Regions from separate parts of the Arhodomonas sp. AD133 genome, predicted to be linked through region 1. Evidence: riboswitches for the same ligand, from Rfam matches in the RefSeq annotation. Region 1 holds a riboswitch; each other region holds the start of a gene.
The links. A riboswitch is a leader RNA that binds a small molecule or an ion and turns the genes downstream of it on or off. The one in region 1 is predicted to bind cobalamin.

Region 2: it holds a riboswitch for cobalamin, as region 1 does, so the genes downstream of both, ACPEES_RS17780 (sirohydrochlorin chelatase) here and ACPEES_RS09720 (ribonucleoside-diphosphate reductase subunit alpha) in region 1, are expected to answer to the same signal.
Region 3: it holds a riboswitch for cobalamin, as region 1 does, so the genes downstream of both, ACPEES_RS13630 (TonB-dependent receptor domain-containing protein) here and ACPEES_RS09720 (ribonucleoside-diphosphate reductase subunit alpha) in region 1, are expected to answer to the same signal.

What each region holds. Positions count from the first base shown of each region.
Region 1 is NZ_JBNAZM010000013.1:11,466-17,370, reverse strand. It holds gene ACPEES_RS09720 (ribonucleoside-diphosphate reductase subunit alpha) at 1-925, opposite strand, end outside; cobalamin riboswitch at 1,096-1,235, opposite strand; gene ACPEES_RS09715 (M48 family metallopeptidase) at 1,384-2,493, opposite strand; gene ACPEES_RS09710 (YjgN family protein) at 2,513-3,463, opposite strand; gene hemP (hemin uptake protein HemP) at 3,829-4,023, shown strand; gene ACPEES_RS09700 (LysR family transcriptional regulator) at 4,544-5,494, opposite strand; gene ACPEES_RS09695 (YbaK/EbsC family protein) at 5,491-5,905, opposite strand, start outside.
Region 2 is NZ_JBNAZM010000039.1:27,555-33,459, forward strand. It holds gene cbiE (precorrin-6y C5,15-methyltransferase (decarboxylating) subunit CbiE) at 1-506, opposite strand, end outside; gene ACPEES_RS17775 (precorrin-8X methylmutase) at 499-1,164, opposite strand; gene ACPEES_RS17780 (sirohydrochlorin chelatase) at 1,168-2,112, opposite strand; cobalamin riboswitch at 2,277-2,511, opposite strand; gene ACPEES_RS17785 (cobyrinate a,c-diamide synthase) at 2,656-3,957, shown strand; gene ACPEES_RS17790 (DUF481 domain-containing protein) at 4,164-4,892, shown strand; gene ACPEES_RS17795 (BufA1 family periplasmic bufferin-type metallophore) at 4,880-5,170, opposite strand; gene ACPEES_RS17800 (ATP-binding protein) at 5,594-5,905, shown strand, end outside.
Region 3 is NZ_JBNAZM010000023.1:33,154-39,058, reverse strand. It holds gene ACPEES_RS13640 (FecCD family ABC transporter permease) at 1-924, shown strand, start outside; gene ACPEES_RS13635 (ABC transporter ATP-binding protein) at 921-1,688, shown strand; cobalamin riboswitch at 1,755-2,006, shown strand; gene ACPEES_RS13630 (TonB-dependent receptor domain-containing protein) at 2,103-3,890, shown strand; gene cobO (cob(I)yrinic acid a,c-diamide adenosyltransferase) at 4,065-4,670, shown strand; gene cbiB (adenosylcobinamide-phosphate synthase CbiB) at 4,670-5,569, shown strand; gene cobD (threonine-phosphate decarboxylase CobD) at 5,562-5,905, shown strand, end outside.

The DNA of each region.
Region 1 (5,905 bases):
GCGGCAGCTCGAAACGCGTATCCTCCCAGTGCTGGAAGTAGCGGTCGTAGAGGGTCTGCAGGCCCAGGTAGCCGAACTGCCGGTCGCGCTCCGCCTCGAGCGTGTGACCGAGACGCTCCAGGTCGAACTCCAGCAGGCGCTCGTCGAGCAGGCCAAGCTCGACACCGCGGCGGATGTAGGCCGGGAAGTACGCCGCGTAGACGCTCGTCATTTCTTCCTGCGTGGCCTCGCGGTGCTCGCCGAAAACGAACGACAGCGCCTCCCGACGCAATTTGTCGAGCAGCAACCGGGCGGCGACGAAGCTGTAATCCGGCTCGCGCTCGATGAGCGGCCGCGCGGCCATCACCAGAGCCTGGGCGAGCTCGGCCTCCGTGACGCCGTCGTAGAGGTTGCGCCGGGTTTCGGTGAGCACGCGCTCCGGATCGACGTCCTCCAACCCTTCGCAGGCATTGCGGACGAGGCACTCCAGGCGAGCCTCGTCCAGCGGGCGGCGGCTGCCGTCCGCCAGCGTCACGTGCAGGGTCTCTACAGTGGGTGGCGCCAGCTCCGTCTCTGCCGCGGCGCGCTCGCGGGCGCGCTCCTCACGATAGAGCACATAGGCGCGGGCGACCCGGTGCTCGCCGGCGCGCATGAGCGCGAGCTCCACCTGGTCCTGGATATCCTCGATATGGACACTGGCCCCCGCCGGGCGGCGGGCGATCGCGCTTACCACATCTGCGGTGAGCTGCTCCACGACATCGTGGATCCGGCGCGAATCCCGGGCCTCGTCGCCTTCCACCGCCAGGAAGGCGCGGGTCAAGGCGACACTGATGCGCGAGGGCTCGAAGTCGGCCACCGCGCCGTTGCGCTTGATCACGTGGAGATCCACGGCCGCCTCGGGCCGCGTGGACTCGGGTTCAGGGGCGGATACGGTTTGGGGCTGCATCGGTGACCTCCTGTTGGACCGCGTTCATCCGGAGGCACCCACGCGTGGAAACCGGGCAGGGACAGCCGCGCCGACGCTGCCGGCTATTGGGCGCGCCCTCAAGGGCGTCCAACGGGCTGGTCCTACACCGGGCACCTTAGTCGCGAAGGTTGCCAGCGGGCGGGCCGGTGGTTACCGACCCTGTCCTGGGAGGTATTCGGGCTTCGCGGTCGTGCCGCGTTACCGTTGCGCGTCAGCCCCGGACTTTCACCGGTGTTCCCCTCCCCGCCCCCACAATATGTGGATGCGCTCGAGGACTGAGCAACAAGATATGCTATCCCCTGCCGTATAACAACCTTGACAACAGAGGCCGCGGGCCGTCCCGGCCGAGACCGGCGAGACGCATCGTCAGCAGCGGACCAACGGCAACGGCCGACCGCCGCCGTGGCAGCGTCATCGGAAGGCGGTCTGCCCGGCGTTCAGGTACCGGCCTGGTGGCGACCGGACACTGGCGAGCTGTCCCCGCAGGCGGAACGGATATCAGCCCAGGCACGGGGTGATAACGCGTCGTCTCCAGGCCGTGCCAGCGCCGAGGTGTCCCGGAGACGATCACCCGTCAAAGGATGGGTCGAGAGCAACGACAACGCCTCGGGCATCTCCCCGTGCGCCTCCTCCAGGGTTTCGAAAAACCGAACGAGACCACTGGAGTCGAAACCGTTGTCGTTGAGCATGCGCATGGCCAGGCGGTCGGCTTCCGCCTCCGAGGCGCGGCTGTTCGCCGTGTTGGCCAGATACCGCACCGCGTCACCGGTGACCGCAGCCAGGCCGGAAACGTCGCCGACGATCATGCTGATCACCAGGGCATAACCACTGCGCCGGATCATCGCCTCCGTGGGGTGACGCTCGATGACGTGGGCCACTTCGTGGGCCAGCACACCGGCCACCTCGTTGGGGCCGGAGGCCCGCTGTATCAGGCCATCGAAAACGGCGATGTAGCCGCCGGGGGTGGCGAATGCGTTGACGGCGTCATGGTCGAGAATGCGGACCCGGAACGTATAGCGGCTGTCGAGATCCGACGCCAGCGTGGCGGCCAGGGTCTCCAGGTGCGCCTCGGCATCGTCGTGGTCGCAGACGCCCAATTGATCGCTGGCACTCGCCATGACGCTGTTGCCGAGCGCTTCCTCCCAGCCAAGGGGCGCCACCGCTGCGAGTGGCGCGGCCCCGAACTGCACCAGGCCCACCATGAGGGCGATAGTCACCACCAGCGCCCCGCTCCAGACCGCGAAGCGATGAAGGGTGCCGTGCTTGCCGTGGAAGCGCCGGGCCACCTTGGGAGCGACCTTCCCGAGGGCGTCGGCGAAGGCGTGGTCGTCGACCGTCAGCCGGGCGTCGGGCCAGTCCGGATGCTTCAGCCGCAGTGGCTGACCGGCGTAAACCTCCTCGGCGAGTTGCAACCGCTCACCGGCGAGCTCGGCGATCACTCGGTCCCGCTCGGCATCGGTGACGACGACCCTGCCACCCATGAGCCGGACACGAACCTCGAGTCGACGGGCGCTCTGCCCGTCGTTCCACCAGCCCTGGAACAACATGGACGAGCAGGCCTGCCGACTAGATGGCCCCGACGTCCAACGCCTCGGCAAAGCCCTCGCCGACGGCTTCGGACTCCCGTTGCTCTTGCATGATGCGCTGGTAATCCAGCTCCCCGGTCACTTCCATGGTCTCACCGATGTGCCGGATAGTACGCACCATCACCCAGGGAAGCCCCAGACCCAGCGTGACAATCACGATAAGCACGTTGGTCAGGAAAAACACGGCCAGGCCAAACGGGCTTTGGGTCACTTCGAAACGCAGCTCACCCGCCTCGAGCTGGCTGGCGACATAGCGGAACTCGGACGCGCGATACCACAGCCAGACCAGCCCCAGCGTCGGCACGGTCAGCAGCAGAGCCAACAGGAAAGGCAGGAACAGGTCGCTGCCCTTACCGTGGAACCGGAACCGCTCCGAACCGTAATAGGTATTGTTCAGAACGTTACCGGCAAGTTTCATGCGTGCGAACGGTGTGTAAAGCCCAAGCGTCAGCAACGACAACAGGCCCAACCCCATCATGAGGAACCCGTGTGACCACGCGGAGCCAACCAACCCGAAGCGTATGCTACGCAGCCTCGTCCGGCTGAACCGGTAGCGCGTCGCCGCAAAGCGCGCGGCGCCGGCGAGCACTGGGAACCCCAGAACATAAACGACCACGAGGGCGACGAAACCCACCGGCCCTGCCACCGCCGTCAGTATGCTGGCCGCGATTGCGACCAGGAACATGATCGCCACCGCCTTGAGGAAGCCGAGAAATAGCTCCAGCCCCGTTCCCGTGTATTCCAGACGCTCGCCATCGAAACTCGTCTGCGACCACAAATAGCGGCGGATCCGGGTTTTTGCCCAGAACTGATAGATGCCGAAAGTGATGATCTTCAACAGAAGATTGACGATGAAGATGACGAATAGCTCGCCTCCGCGGCCATGATGCGCGATACGGCCGCGCGCTCCGTCCGTGTGAGCGTTATTCATTGTGCTTCCCCAGTTTGTCCGGCGATTTCTTGGTGTTGGATGTGGACCTCCCGGCAGGCGACCCGAACCAGCGCGCCGCCCCTATCTCACACGCGAGCGAGATATCGCCGGCGTGCCCCGGGTTGACCGACGCAATCGGCGCCGCCATCCGCGGAGGTACCCCCAGCGCCTAGTCTACGATGTGCGCTGCGTCACAGCCAGAGTCGGATGTGATCGTGATGTGCGAGGAGACACCGTTCCCAACTTACCCCGCACGCGGCCGCGGAACTCCCCGCGAACCGTGCCTCGCAGAGGCCAGCGCGATGGTCGTTGACAAACAAAAACAGGAATCATTATCATTCCTCTCCAACAGGGAGGGATCGATCATGGCAGTCAACAACGCGGAAACCCTGACATTGCCCCGCGCTCGACAGGCGGAAACGCCACAGTCGGAACGCCCGGAACTGGACACCCGGGATCTCTTCCGCGGCAACCGCACGGTGACCATCGATCATGAAGGGGAGCGCTATATTCTGCGGCTCACCCGTAACGAACGGCTGATCCTCACCAAAGAGGAGTAACCACCGGGCCCCGACGCTCTGAGAACGAGAAGAAACTGGCGAGACGCCAAAACCATCCACGCCTCTGCAATTGTCGACGCCAGCCAGCTGCGGCATGGACGCCCGGCCAGCCAGCGCCCCTTCTTTCACCGACCCGGCCACAGGTTATTCGGCGCTCTCGGTAGGCCTGCAAGATCCGGGTTTCGGGGTTCGGGTTTCGGGGTTCGGGTCGCAAGCCTCTGCGCCGTGGCGCGGCGTTGGTCACTCCTATCCACCACCCTTTAACCGCTTGTTTCCAAAGGATAATTCGGGCCTGTCTCAGGCGGTTCCGGCCATTGCCAGCCGCGTGGATACTCCGTTGCCGGTCAACTGGTAGATCGGTTGCTCTTGGCAACCGACTCTCCCCGCACGGGCTCCGCCCTTCGCACCTGGCAGCCGACACCCGTCCCACAGGTTGACCGATGTTGGGCACCGCCTGCGGCGGTCCCCAACCTATGTGACCGAACTGTAGGGCGGAGGCTTTCAACGCCACCCACACCGGTTACCCGGCTGCAGTCGCTCCCTCGGCCACGGGACGGATGCCGCGAAGCCGCTCACCGGTGAGCTGACGGGCTGCGGCGACGAACGCGGTCAGGTAAGGCAACCCCGCCTCCTCCTCGCGCATGGCGGCATACAACGTACTCCACAACCCATCCGCACCCAGGCGGCACACGCGGATCTGGCCGCGGGAGAGGTGCTCGTCCAGCGCCCAGCTGGGCATGGCCGTCACGCCGCGACGGCTCGCGACGAGCTGGGCGATCATCACCGAAAGCTCCGAGGTGCGCACCGCCGCGGGCTCCACGCCCGCCGGGTCGAGAAACCGGGTGAACACATCCAGCCGCGACCGGCACACCGGGTAGGTAATCAACGTCTGATCGATCAGGTCCTCCGGCTCGAGATGTGCCCGATCCGCCAGTGGCGATTCCGCCGGCACCGCGAGCTGTACCTCGTGCCGGAACAGCGGCGCGTAGTGAATGCCGGTTAGGTCCGGATCCGGATCGGAGGTGATCACCATGTCGATATCACCACGCACCAGCGCCGGCAGCGGGTGGAAGCTGAATCCCATGGAGAGATCCATCTCCACCTCCGGCCAGTGCTCACGGTAGCGCTCCATGGTGGGCAGCAGCCACTGGTAGCAGCTATGGCACTCGATGGCGAGATGCAGCCGACCGCCCTCGCCGGCGGCGAGATTGCCGAGCCGCTGCTCGACGGTCTCCACCTCCGGCAGGATGCGGTCGGCGAGCTCCAGCAGCATCTGCCCCGCGGGCGCGAGGCGCAGTGGCCGCGTGCGCCGGAAGAACAGCTCCGCTCCCACCTGCGTCTCCAGCGCCTTGATCTGGTGCGAGAGCGCGCTCTGGGTGAGGTGCAGACGCTCGGCGGCGGCCACCAGGCTGCCCGTCTCGCGGATCGCCTTCAGACTGCGTAGATGACGAAGCTCCAGCCAGCCGCTCATGCGCTCTCTCCACCGGCGAGGCGTGCCAACTCACCGCCGGTCATCGCGGGCAGAGCGGACGGCGCCACCGGAAAGACGGCGAACGGTGAACCGGCCGCTGCCCACACCGTGTCGAAGCGGGTGAGATCCTCGTCGATCCAGCAACGCAATGGCTCCGGGTGCCCCAGCGGAGCGACGCCGCCGATGGCGAAGCCGGTGTGCTCGCGGACGAAGGCGGCATCGGCACGACCGATGGGCTCGCCGGCGAGGTCGGCGAGCAGAGACTCGCTCACGCGGCGATCGCCGCTGGCGATCACCAGCAGCGCGTCGCCGCTGGCCTCGCCACGGAATACCAGCGACTTGGCGATCTGTCCCACGTATACGCCCAAGGCCTCCGCCGCCTCGGCCGCAGTGCGGGTCGACTCATCCACC
Region 2 (5,905 bases), on a different contig from region 1:
ACGAGCTCCCGGGCGATGGCGGGCGGCGTGGCCTCGGCGTCACCGAGCAGGGCGTAGAGCCGGTTGCCGTGGAGGCGGGCACGTAGCCGTGTCAGGGGGCGGCCGTGGAGGCTCACCGTCTCGCACTCAGCGGTGGGCAGGCCCACTCGGGCGCAAGCCGTCTGCACGCTGGAGGGCGCGCTGTGAAAGCGCAGGCGTTCGGCTGGCAGCCGTCTGGCCGCCCAGGCGCCCACGCCGTGGAAGAGCGGGTCGCCGGAGGCGAGCAGGCAGATACGCTTGCCCTCGTGGGCGGCGAGGCGCCGGATTAGCGCCGAGAAGGGGCTGGGATAAGGCTCGCGTGTAGCGCCGTTGTCAGGGACGGCGCGGAGTTGGCGGGGGCTGCCGAAGATGACCTCGGCCTCGGCCAGCGCCGCCTGCGCTGCCGGGTGTGCCGGTGCGGTGTCGGCGATGCCGAGGCCGACGACATCGATGACCGGGCCGTGCGTCGCCATCATCGCGTCAGACACCGCTTTCCGCCTCGGAACACGCCATGCGGGCCAGGGCGTTGATGCAGGCGGCCGCGAGTGCGCTGCCCCCGGCACGTCCGTGCACGAGGATTGCCGGCAACCCCTCGGTCTCGACGAGGTGGGCCAGCGCGGCTTTGGATTCCGCTGCGCCCACGAAGCCGCAGGGCATACCCACTACCAGAGCGGGCCACGGAGCACCGGCGTGGAGCATCTCCAGCAGGCGAAAGAGCGCCGTGGGGGCGTTGCCGATTACGGCTACCGCGCCGGCGAGCTGCGGGCGCCAGGCATCCACGCCGGCCATGGTCCGGGTGATGCCGTTCGCCTTGGCGCGGGCGACGGTATCGGGGTCGTGGAGGAAGCACTCGGGCTCGCCGCGCAGGAACCGCCGCGTCAGGCCGTGGCGGACCATTTCCACATCACAGAGCACCGGTGCGCCGGCAGTCAGCGCCGCGACGCCGGCGGCGGCCGCCGCCTCGCCCGCTACCAGAGCGTCGACGATCCGCGGGTCGCCGCTCGCGTGCACCAGGCGCATGGCCACCTCCGCGGTGCGGGGGCCGAATCCGCCGAGATCCGTGCATGCACGGATCTCGGCAAATGAGCGGCGCTCGATCTCGCCGGGATCGGTGACGTAGTCGAACGGTGGCACGAGCGGCGTCACCGGTCACCCCCCGTGATGGTGGGTGTGGTGGTGATGATGGTGATGGCCATGGCTGTGGTCGGCGTCGGTGCCGGCACCGCGCACATGGTGGTGATGACCCTCCTGGGGCTGGCCGACGCGGTCCTCGAAGCCGATAATCTGCTCGCGGTACTGGCAGAGCTGGCAGTTCATCCGGCCCTCGCCGCGCTCGGTGGTATGGAGCCGGTCGATGAACGCGGCGATGACCTCGGGGTGGTCACGGAGGTAGGGGGCTTTGACCACGTCGATACCGGGGTTCTCGCTGGCGAACTCGTCCGCCGTATCGTAGATGCGCTTGACCAGCCGCCCGGTGAACAGGAAGTAGGGGAAGACGAGCACGCGGCGGAAGCCGAGCATGCTGGCGCGCTTGAGCCCTTCGGCAATGCTCGGGCGGGTGACGCCGCTGTAGCAGACTTCCGCCCAGCCGAAGCCCATGCCTTCCCAGAGCATGCGCGCGATTTTCGAGATGTTGCTGTTGGCGTCCGAGTCGGAGGCGCCGCGGCCGACCACCAGCAAGACCGTATCCGCCCGGTCGTAATCGGCTCCGGCGTCGGCTTCCGCCTCTTCGATGCGGGCGCCGGCCGCCTTGATCATCCGGGCGTGGACGCCGAGCTCGGTGCCGTAGCGGATTTCCACCTCCGGGTGGTGCTGTTGCAGGGCGTTGAGCTCGCTGGGGATGTCGTTCTTGGCGTGGCCGGCGGCCATGAGCATGCCGGGTACCGCGGTGATGCGTCGGGCGCCGCGTTGCACCAGGCGGTCGACGCCATCGCTGATCAGCGGCGTGGCGAATTCCAGGAAGCCGGTCTCGCAGTCGCGTTCGGGGAACTGGTGGCGGAGATGGCTCGCGAGGGTGTGGAATTCCTCCACGCCCTCGACGTCACGGGAGCCGTGGCCGACCACGAGGACGGCGGGCGGTTCGGTGTTCATCATGCGTGCTCCTCACCCGGTGATGCGGTATTCGTCGAAGCCGCGTTGGGGGCAGCGAGGATGCAGGTGGGCACCGGCGCATGGCCGCCGCGTCCGCGCCGGCCCGACGACGACTGGCGCGCCCGGTCAATGGCATTCCTCGACGGCGCGCCCCTCCGCGCAGCCGGTCGATTCAGGCTCTCCGGGCCGGTCTCCGGACTCGCGTGCGGGCCTCGTCGCCCGGGGTGGACCGCCTTCCCATGGCGTTACGCCACAGTGGCCGGGATGGTCCACCGGCACACGCTCACCGTTGCGGGGGCAGTCCCGGATTCGGCGCGTCACGCGGCGGCGGCGCCCCACCGGGTTCCCGTTTCACCCTCGCGGCGGATTCGCCACAGGGCACCCGAGAGCGGATTGGAGCAGGGACGCTACCCCCGCCGGGGTGGCGAAGTCAAACCGACGACGCTCGTATCGACGCCGGTGCACGGGTAGGATGTCGCGCCCATCGAAGGCAATCCCCGCCACTGCAGGCGGCGGGCTCAACGGCAGGACGACACGATGTCGAGCATGAGTGTACGCGGCTCGGCGCCGGCGGCGCTGATCAGCGCGCCGGGCTCGGGCCAGGGCAAATCCATGATCACCGCGGGACTGGCGCGACTGCACCGCAACGCCGGCCGCCGGGTGCGGGTGTTCAAGTTCGGTCCGGACTATCTGGATCCCATGGTGCTGGAGCAGGCCTCCGGTGCCCCCGTCTATCAGCTCCACCCCTGGATGACCGGTGAGGCAGAGTGCCGCTGGCGCCTCGCCGAGGCCGCCGCCGAGGCGGATCTGGTCCTGGTCGAGGGGGCGATGGGCCTGTTCGACGGTGATCCGGCGACCGCAGAGCTGGCGGCGATGACGGATCTGCCGGCGGTCCCGGTGATCGACGCCTCGGGCATGGCACAGACCTTCGGGGCGCTGGCGCTGGGGATGGACCGCTATCGCGGGGACGTACGCCTGTCCGGCGTCATCGCCAACCGCACCGGCAGCCCGGGGCACGGCCGCATGCTCGCGGCGAGCCTGCCGGAGGGCATGCCCCTCATCGGCGCGGTGCCGCGGCACGAGGCGCTGAGCATTCCCGACCGTCACCTCGGATTGGTGCAGGCGGGGGAGATCGTCGATCTCGACGAACGCCTGGATACTATCGCCGGCGTTCTCGGCGAAGCGGGGCTGGATACGCTCCCGGCGACGGTCACCCTCGAGGGGGAAAGGCCGGCGCCCCCGCCGCAACGGCTCGAAGGCGTGCGCATCGCCCTGGCGCGGGATGACGCTTTCGCCTTCGTCTACCGCGCCAATCTGGAGCTGCTCGCGGCCATGGGCGCAGAGGTGCGGGAGTTCTCGCCACTCACCGACACCACGCTGCCCGAGTGCGATGCGCTTTGGCTGCCCGGTGGCTATCCCGAGCTCCATGCCGCGCGGCTGGCGGCGAATACGGCCATGCGTGAGGCCGTGCAGGCCCATCACGCCGCGGGGCGGCCGATTCTCGCCGAATGCGGTGGTCTGATGTACTGCGCCGAGCAACTGGTGGATGCGGATGGCAAAGCGCATGAGATGTGTGCGCTGGTGCCCGGCACCGCGGCCATGGCCGGGCGTCTCAAGGGGCTCGGCGTTCAGGCGCTGGATCTGCCGGGCGGCGAGCTGCGGGGGCATACGTTCCACCACTCGGCGCTGGATACGCCCCTGGAGCCGGCGACACACACGCGGCGTCGTGGAGGCAGCCCGGCCGAGGCCGTCTACCGTAGCCGGGGGCTGACGGCGAGTTACTTCCACGCGTATTTCCCAACGGCGCCACAGGCGGTGGCCGACCTTTTCCGCGGCAACGGCGACTGACGCGTCGAATCGCAGAGCGGTGCCCCCGGCGTTGTCCGTCGGCGACAGCCCCTCGGTCGGGTGTCGCCGCGGTGGGTGGCCGTCGAAATCCGGCCATTCGCGCCGCGCCTCGCCGGCGAGCCGGCGGGGTGTTGCCGGAGGCGCTCGCCAGTGGCGCGTGCAGCGGATAGCATTCCGCCAACCCAGCCATGCAAGGGAATACGCCCATGCGCGTCCTCTGCGTCGCGTTGTCGGTGTTGCTCGCCGTGGCCGCGGTACCGGCGGCAGCCGATTCGTTCGACGGCGAACCGTTCAGTGGCGAGACGGAGTTCAACTTCACGCGCACCACGGGCAATACGGAGTCGCGTACCTTCGGCCTGAACGCCTCGTTCGACTGGGTGCAGACTCGCTGGCGCGAGCATCTGGCCCTGGAGGCTTACAACGAATCCCAGGCGGGAGAGGCCACCGCCGAGCGCTACTTCGTCGAGGGCCAGGTCGATCACTCCGTCAACGACCGTGCCTACGTCTACGCACAGTCCAGCGGGGAGGACGACCGCTTCTCGGGATACGAATACAGCCTCGCCGGTTCCGGCGGTGTCGGCTACAGGTTCTACGACACCGATACCTTCCGGCTCGCCCTGGAGACGGGGCCCGGTTTCCGATATCGGCGTGCCCGCCCGGGCGTCGTCGACGCCGACAGCGGCGGCGAGGCAACGATGCGCGGGGTGATGCGGCTGTTCTGGCAGCTCAACCCTTACACCGAGTTCCAGCAAACGCTGGAGACCAGTCTGGGAACCGAGAGCACGCTGAGCCGCTCGACCACCAGCGTCACTACCGAGCTGTGGTCCCGGTTGTCGTTGCGTTTCGCCTACCGGGTGCGCCACGAGGCGGATCCGCCGGATGACGTCGCCGCTGTGGATACCCGCCTCTCCGCCGGCGTCGTCTACGGGTTCTGACCGGCTTCAGAGGATTCGTCGGTCTGGGGGCGGAGGCTGCCACCGACCAGTTTTTCGCAAGTGCCTTTGGGGACGACGACGAAGGTGTGACCGAGGCCGTCGTGCTCCGCCGTGCCGGCGCAGGCGTTACGGGCGGTCGCACAGTCGTTCCTGCCGGCCTCGGCTACGCCGAAGCACTTCTCCATGATGCCCTCGGCGGCACCGGTGCCGCCATCCGTCGCCGCCAGCGCGACGGCCCCTGCGAACGCGGCGTAAAGCACGCCCTGGGCGCGTGTCATTGCCATCCCTCCCCACATCACGCTATGCCGCCGGCGCGATTGCCGACGCCGCGGTCTCGTTTCACCCTGCCCGCCAAAGCTACCGATACGGGTATGGGAGAGGAATCGGGGGGAGCACGTACTAATCTTCTCGGCGGTATTGTCATGTGTCAGAGCGCCACAGCGGTTCGGGGGCAAGGCGCGTACGCGCCGGCGTGGCGGGGCTCACGTCAAGCGAGCGCAACGCCGCAGCCGCATCGCACAAACGCTCCCTTCGGGCGAGGCTGTCGGGCGCTCTCGCGGCGTTGCTCGTTGCTCATGTAGCGCTTGCTACACCACGCGCCTCGCGCCTTGCGAGAACGCCCGACAGCCTCGCTGACTAGTAACTGCCTGCGGGGATTACGTATTCGGCGGGCGGTGGCGTTACGGCTACACTCGACGGTAATGAACACGCGCACCGCTCTCATACCCATCGACGTCTCTTTGAATTCGAGCCTGTTGCTGCGCTTCGGGGGCGTCGTGGTGCTTGCTGCCGTGGCTTACTGGCTCGCGGGTCAGGCCGGTATGGTGTTCATGTTCGAGCGGGCGAATGTGAGTCTGCTGTGGCCCGCTGCCGGCGTGGCGCTCGCGCTTGCCTGCCGTCTGGGGCCGGCGGCGGCGATCGGCGCCGGGTTGGGTGCGTTCGTCACGCATTTCGGGATGAACCACGGTGTGGCGGTCGCCACGTCGGTCGGGATCGGTACCGCGGTGGCCGCG
Region 3 (5,905 bases), on a different contig from region 1:
TTCCTGATCGCGGCCGCCGTAGGCAGCCTTGCCATCGGTCCCGGCGACCTGCTGGCGACCCTCGTCGGCGAAGGTACTGCCCGTGACGTGGTCTGGGGCCTGCGCCTGCCGCGTGCGGCCGCCGGGTTCGTCACCGGCGGGCTGCTCGCCCTCGCCGGAGCGCTGATGCAGGTGCTACTGCGCAACCCCCTCGCCGACCCGTACGTGCTGGGCATTTCCGGCGGCGCCGCCGTCGGCGCGCTCTCGACCATTCTTCTTGGCCTCGGCGCCCTGTGGACCTCCGGCGGCGCCTTCGCCGGTGCGCTGACCTCGATGCTGCTGGTCTTCGGTCTCGCCCACGGCCGTGGCGGCTGGACGCCCACACGGTTGCTTCTCAACGGCGTGGTGGTCGCCGCGGGCTGGAGCGCGGTGGTGAGTTTCCTACTCGCCGTCGGGCCGCCCACCGACGTCCGCGGCATGCTCTTCTGGCTCATGGGCGACCTCGCCACCGCCCCGTCGGCGGCAGGACCGGCTGTGGTACTCATCGTCGGCCTCACCGCGGCACTGGCAGTGGCACGCAACCTCAACCTGCTCGCCCGTGGCGAGCTCCAGGCCCAGGCGCTCGGCGTCTCCGTGCGGGGCTTGCGGCTGCTCATCTATCTGCTGGCCTCCTTGCTCACGGCCACCGCCGTCACCCTCGCCGGCAGCGTCGGGTTCGTGGGGCTGGTCGTCCCGCATTTGCTACGGCTGGCCATGGGGGCCGACCACCGCTTGCTGCTGCCAGCCGCGGTGCTGCTCGGCGGCACGTTCGTAGTGCTCGCCGATACCCTCGCGCGCACCGCCTTCGCCCCGCAGCAATTGCCGGTGGGCGTCTTCTCGGTGTTCATCGGCGTGCCCGTGTTCCTGTTTCTTCTCCACCGTGGGGGTCGTGAGGTGCCGTCGTGAGCCTGCTCGCAGCCGAGGCCCTGTCGGTGTCCATCGCCGGACAAAGCGTGTGCCGGACACTCGATTTCAGCGTCGGCGCCGGCGAATGCTGGGGGGTACTCGGCGCCAACGGCACGGGCAAGACGACCCTGCTGCACACCCTCGCCGGCCTTCGCTCCCCTGACAGCGGCCGGATCCTGCTCGACGGCACATCCCTGACACATCTCGGCCGTCGCGCCATCGCCCGACGCCTGGGGCTCATGCCTCAGGACAACCACGACCCCTTCCCCGCCACGGTGCTGGAGACTGCCCTGATCGGCCGCCACCCCTGGCTCGGGGCCTGGCAATGGGAGGGCGAGACGGACACCACAGCCGCCGAAGCGGCGCTCGACGAAGTGGGCCTCGCCGAGCTCGCCGACCGCCCGGTCTCCACGCTGTCCGGCGGCGAGCGCAGACGCCTGGCGCTGGCCACCGTGCTCACCCAGGCGCCCGCCGTGTATGTGCTCGACGAGCCTAGCAACCACCTGGACCTCCACCACCAGGTGAACCTGCTGGCGCTGATCACCCGCCGGGCGCAGGAGACCAAGGGTGCGGTGGTCATGAGCCTGCACGACGTCAACCTCGCCGACCGCTTCTGCGATCACCTGCTGCTGCTCTTCGGTGACGGCCAGGTCTGCTTCGGCGCCACTGCAGACGTACTCGACGAGACCACCCTCGCCCGCCTCTACGGCCACCCCATCCGGATTCTCAGCGATGGCGACCGGCGCGCGTTCCTGCCGGTCTGAACCATTGCCTCGCCACCCGAGCTGCGGGTGCAGACGTTGACCCCCTCGCATCCGGCGAGTATGTTCCCTGCCACTTTCGCTCCAGGTTCCCGTGCATCGTCACGGGTCGGGGAATCGACGAACGACTCCCCGAACGGGAAGCCGGTGCGCTGCTATCGGCGGCAAAGCCGGCGCTGCCCCCGCAACGGTAGGTGAGCCGGGGAGCCTCGACGCTCCCCACGGACCCGACAGGCCACTGCGTCCGCTGACGCGGGAAGGCGGGTCCGCGGCCGACGCCCGCTCACGAGCCCGGAGACCGCCCTGGAGCGCAACCTTCGACGCTGCGGTGGGCGGTGTCCGGGAAATGGCTTCGTCCGATCTCCCGCCGCCCCCGCATGCCCAACGTCACCCCGGGTGACTGCAGCAGGGGGCTCCATGCACAAACGTCACAGTCTCATCGTCGCGGCGGTCGCTGCCGCGAGCGCGACGGCCGTCGGCGCCGCGGAACGCACTGCACCGCTGGTCGTCACCGCCACCCGCACGCCGCTCACGGCGGACGACGCGCTCGCCGCCGTGAGCGTAATCACCCGCGATGACATCGACCGACGCCAACCCGCGGACGTGCCAGAGCTGCTACGCGGCCTGCCCGGCGTCTCGATCGCGCGCAACGGTGGCCGCGGCAAAGCCGCCAGCCTGTACCTTCGCGGCACCGAGAGCGATCACACGCTGGTGCTCGTCGACGGCGTGCGCATCGGCTCGGCGACGCTCGGCAGCGCGCCGCTCGAACAGTTGTCCGTCAGTGAGATCCAGCGTATCGAGGTGGTCCGCGGCCCACGGGCCAGTCTCTACGGGGCCGACGCCATCGGCGGCGTCATCCAGATCTTCACGCGGCGCGATCGCTCCCACGCGCGCCTCGCCGTGGGCAACCGCGACACCTGGGAGCTCGGAGCCGGCCTCGCCCGTGATGGCGAGCGCGGCGGCTTCGCCGTTAGCGCCTCGGGGCAATCCACGGATGGCTTCGATGCCACCGACGAACGCAGCTTCGCCCACGACCCGGACCGGGACGGCTACGACAACCGCTCGGCCAGTGTCAGCGGCCACTACCAGGTGACCGACACACTGACCCTGCGCGGTCGGGCCCTGCGTGTCGACGGCGAGAACGAGTTCGATTCCACCTCGACCGCCGCTGACGAAACCCAGCAGGTCGTCAGCGGCGAAGCGGACTGGCAACCCACGCAGAGCTGGCGTTCAAGCCTGTCGGTTGGGTCGACCCTGGACGACGTGGACAGCCGCGATTTCGATGGCGACCGCTTCGTCACCCGCCGTGACACCGCAACCTGGCAGAACGATTTCTTCATCGGCGACGATCACATCACCACCGTCGGCGTCGACTACCACGAGGACCGGGTCAGCGGCACCATCGATTACGTCGAGACCCACCGCGATAATCTCGCCGTATTCGTCCAGCATCAGTGGTACGCCGGTGCGTTCGACGTCCAGGGGGCGCTGCGCCACGACGACAACGAAGCCTTCGGTGGCGAGACCACCGGCAATATCGCCGTCGGCTACCGCATCTCACCGGCACTCCGCACCTATGCCTCCTATGGCACGGCCTTCAAGGCACCGACGTTCAACGATCTCTACTATCCGGACACCGGATTCTTCAAGGGCAACCCGGACCTGGAGCCCGAACACTCGCGCACCACAGAGGTCGGCCTGGAAAGCAGTGGTGCCTGGCGATGGCGGGTGGCCGCATTCCACACGGATGCGGACGATCTCATCACTTTCGACGCGAACGCCGCCAGCAGCGTGAACGTCAACGAAGCCCGCATCCGCGGCATCGAAGGCGAGGTCAGCGGCAATATCGCCGGCTTCGGCACCCGTCTGGCAGCGACCTGGCTGGATGCCGAGGACGGCGACACCGGCAACGACCTGCCGCGGCGCCCGGATCTCACCGCGACCCTCGGGATCGACCGCGCGTTCGGTCGCGCCCGTGTCGGTACGGAGATCCACTACGGCGGTGAGCGCTTCGACGAGCTCGCGAACACCACCGAGCTCGACAGCTTCACCGTCGTCGACGTCACTGCCTCCTACGCGCTCAGCGACGCCTGGACGCTGCGGGGCAAGGTGGCGAACCTCCTGGACGAGGACTACCAGACCGCGGATACCTTCGAGATGCCCGGCCGCACGGTGCTCGTCTCCATCGAGTGGCGGGGGGAATAGCGAGCAAGATGAAGTCGACACGAAGACGCGAGGGACACGAGGGCACCCCGCAAGGAACGCTCGAACGCCCTGGTGGACGGTCAACCTCTCCGGGGGTGGCCTGGTCGATTATCGTCGGCCCCTGTGACCGCTCGCCGTCTTTGTGAGCCATCCCATTCATCCACGGAGACCGAAATGAGCGAGGAACATGATCGGGAGGCCTGGCAGCGTGCCCAGGCCCGTACCAAGCGCCTGGTGGACAGCCGCATCGCGCGGGCCACCGAGGACCGCGGCGTGGTGGTGATCAACACCGGCAACGGCAAGGGCAAGAGCTCGTCCGGGTTCGGCATGGTCGCCCGGGCACTGGGCCACGACATGCGAGTGGGCGTCGTCCAGTTCATCAAGGGGGCCTACAGCACCGGTGAGGAAGCATTCTTCCGTCGCACCCCCGAAGTGGACTATCACGTCATGGGCGAGGGGTTCACCTGGGAAACCCAGGACCGGGACCGTGACGTTGCGGCAGCCAACACCGCCTGGGAGCGCGCGGCTGCAATGCTCGCCGACCCCGCCTACGGGCTGGTACTGCTCGACGAGCTCAACGTCGCGCTGTCCAAGGAATACGTGTCCCTGGAGGCGGTGCTGGAAGCACTGGCCGCCCGGCCCACGCACCAGAACGTGGTGATCACCGGTCGCTACGCACCGGAACCGCTGATCGAGGCGGCGGATACGGTGACCTGGATGAAAGCCATGAAGCACGCGTTCAAGGCCGGCGTGAAGGCCCAGAAGGGCGTCGAGCTCTGATGACCGTGCTGGCGGTCGCCGCACTCGCCGTGGCCCTGGACCGCCTCTTGCCCGAACCGGCCCGGCACCCCCTCGGTGCATTCGCCCGCCTGGCCGCCGCCGCGGAGCGACGCGCTAACAGCGGTCCGCGACGCCGCCTCCGGGGCGGGATGGCCGCGGCGGCCCTGATCGCGCCGCCGGCGCTGGCAGCAGCAGCGCTGGCGAGCGTCCCGGGGGCAGGGCTCGCAGTATCGGTTGCCACGCTGTGGCTGGCACTCGGCGGGCGCAGCCTCGGCGAGCACGCCACCCGGGTGCAAGTGGCGCTCGATAGCGGCAATCTCGAGGCTGCCCGCACCGCCACAGGCTGCCTGGTGAGCCGCGACACCGCCGCCATGAGCTCGGAGGAATGCGCGGCGGCAACCGTGGAGTCGGTACTCGAGAACGGCAGCGACGCGGTCTTCGCCGCCCTTTTCTGGTTCCTGATCGCCGGCGCCGGCGGCGTCGTCGCCTACCGCCTGGCCAACACACTGGACGCGCTGTGGGGCTACCGGACGCCGCGCTTCGAGGCGTTCGGTCTGGTCGCCGCGCGCCTCGACGACGCGCTCAATTACATACCGGCGCGCCTGACGGCCGCCACCTACGCACTCCTGGGGAAGGGCCGCGATGCCTGGCGCGCATGGCGACGCGACGGCGACCGCTGGTCGAGCCCCAACGCCGGTCTAGTGATGGCCGCCGGCGCCGGGGCACTCGGGCTGCGCCTGGGCGGTGGCGCACGCTATCACGGCGAGTGGCGTCACCGGCCCGCCCTCGGTGACGGGCGCCCGACCGAGGGAACGGATATCGCACGGGCCACCGCCCTGGTAGAGCGCGGCATCGCCGTCTGGCTGACAGTCATCGCCGGAGGATACGCCCTTGCCTGAACACGGCGGACGACTCCGGGCCGCTGCCCGGACACACGGCATCCCACCGGAACGGTGGCTCGACCTCTCCACGGGTATCGCCCCGTGGTCCTGGCCGGTGCCGGCGATCCCCGACCACGTCTGGCAGCGCTTGCCGGAGCACGACGACGGCCTGGAAAGCGCCGCCCGCGCCGCGTTCGGCGGAGGGGCCTGGCTCGCAGCACCGGGCACCCAGGGGGTTCTCCAGCACCTGCCCCGGGCGCTACCACTGCGGCACGTCACCTGCCCTGCTGGCAGCTACGCGGAGCACGCGGCTACCTGGCAGGCGGCCGGCGCGGTGGTCACCGAAGACGACGA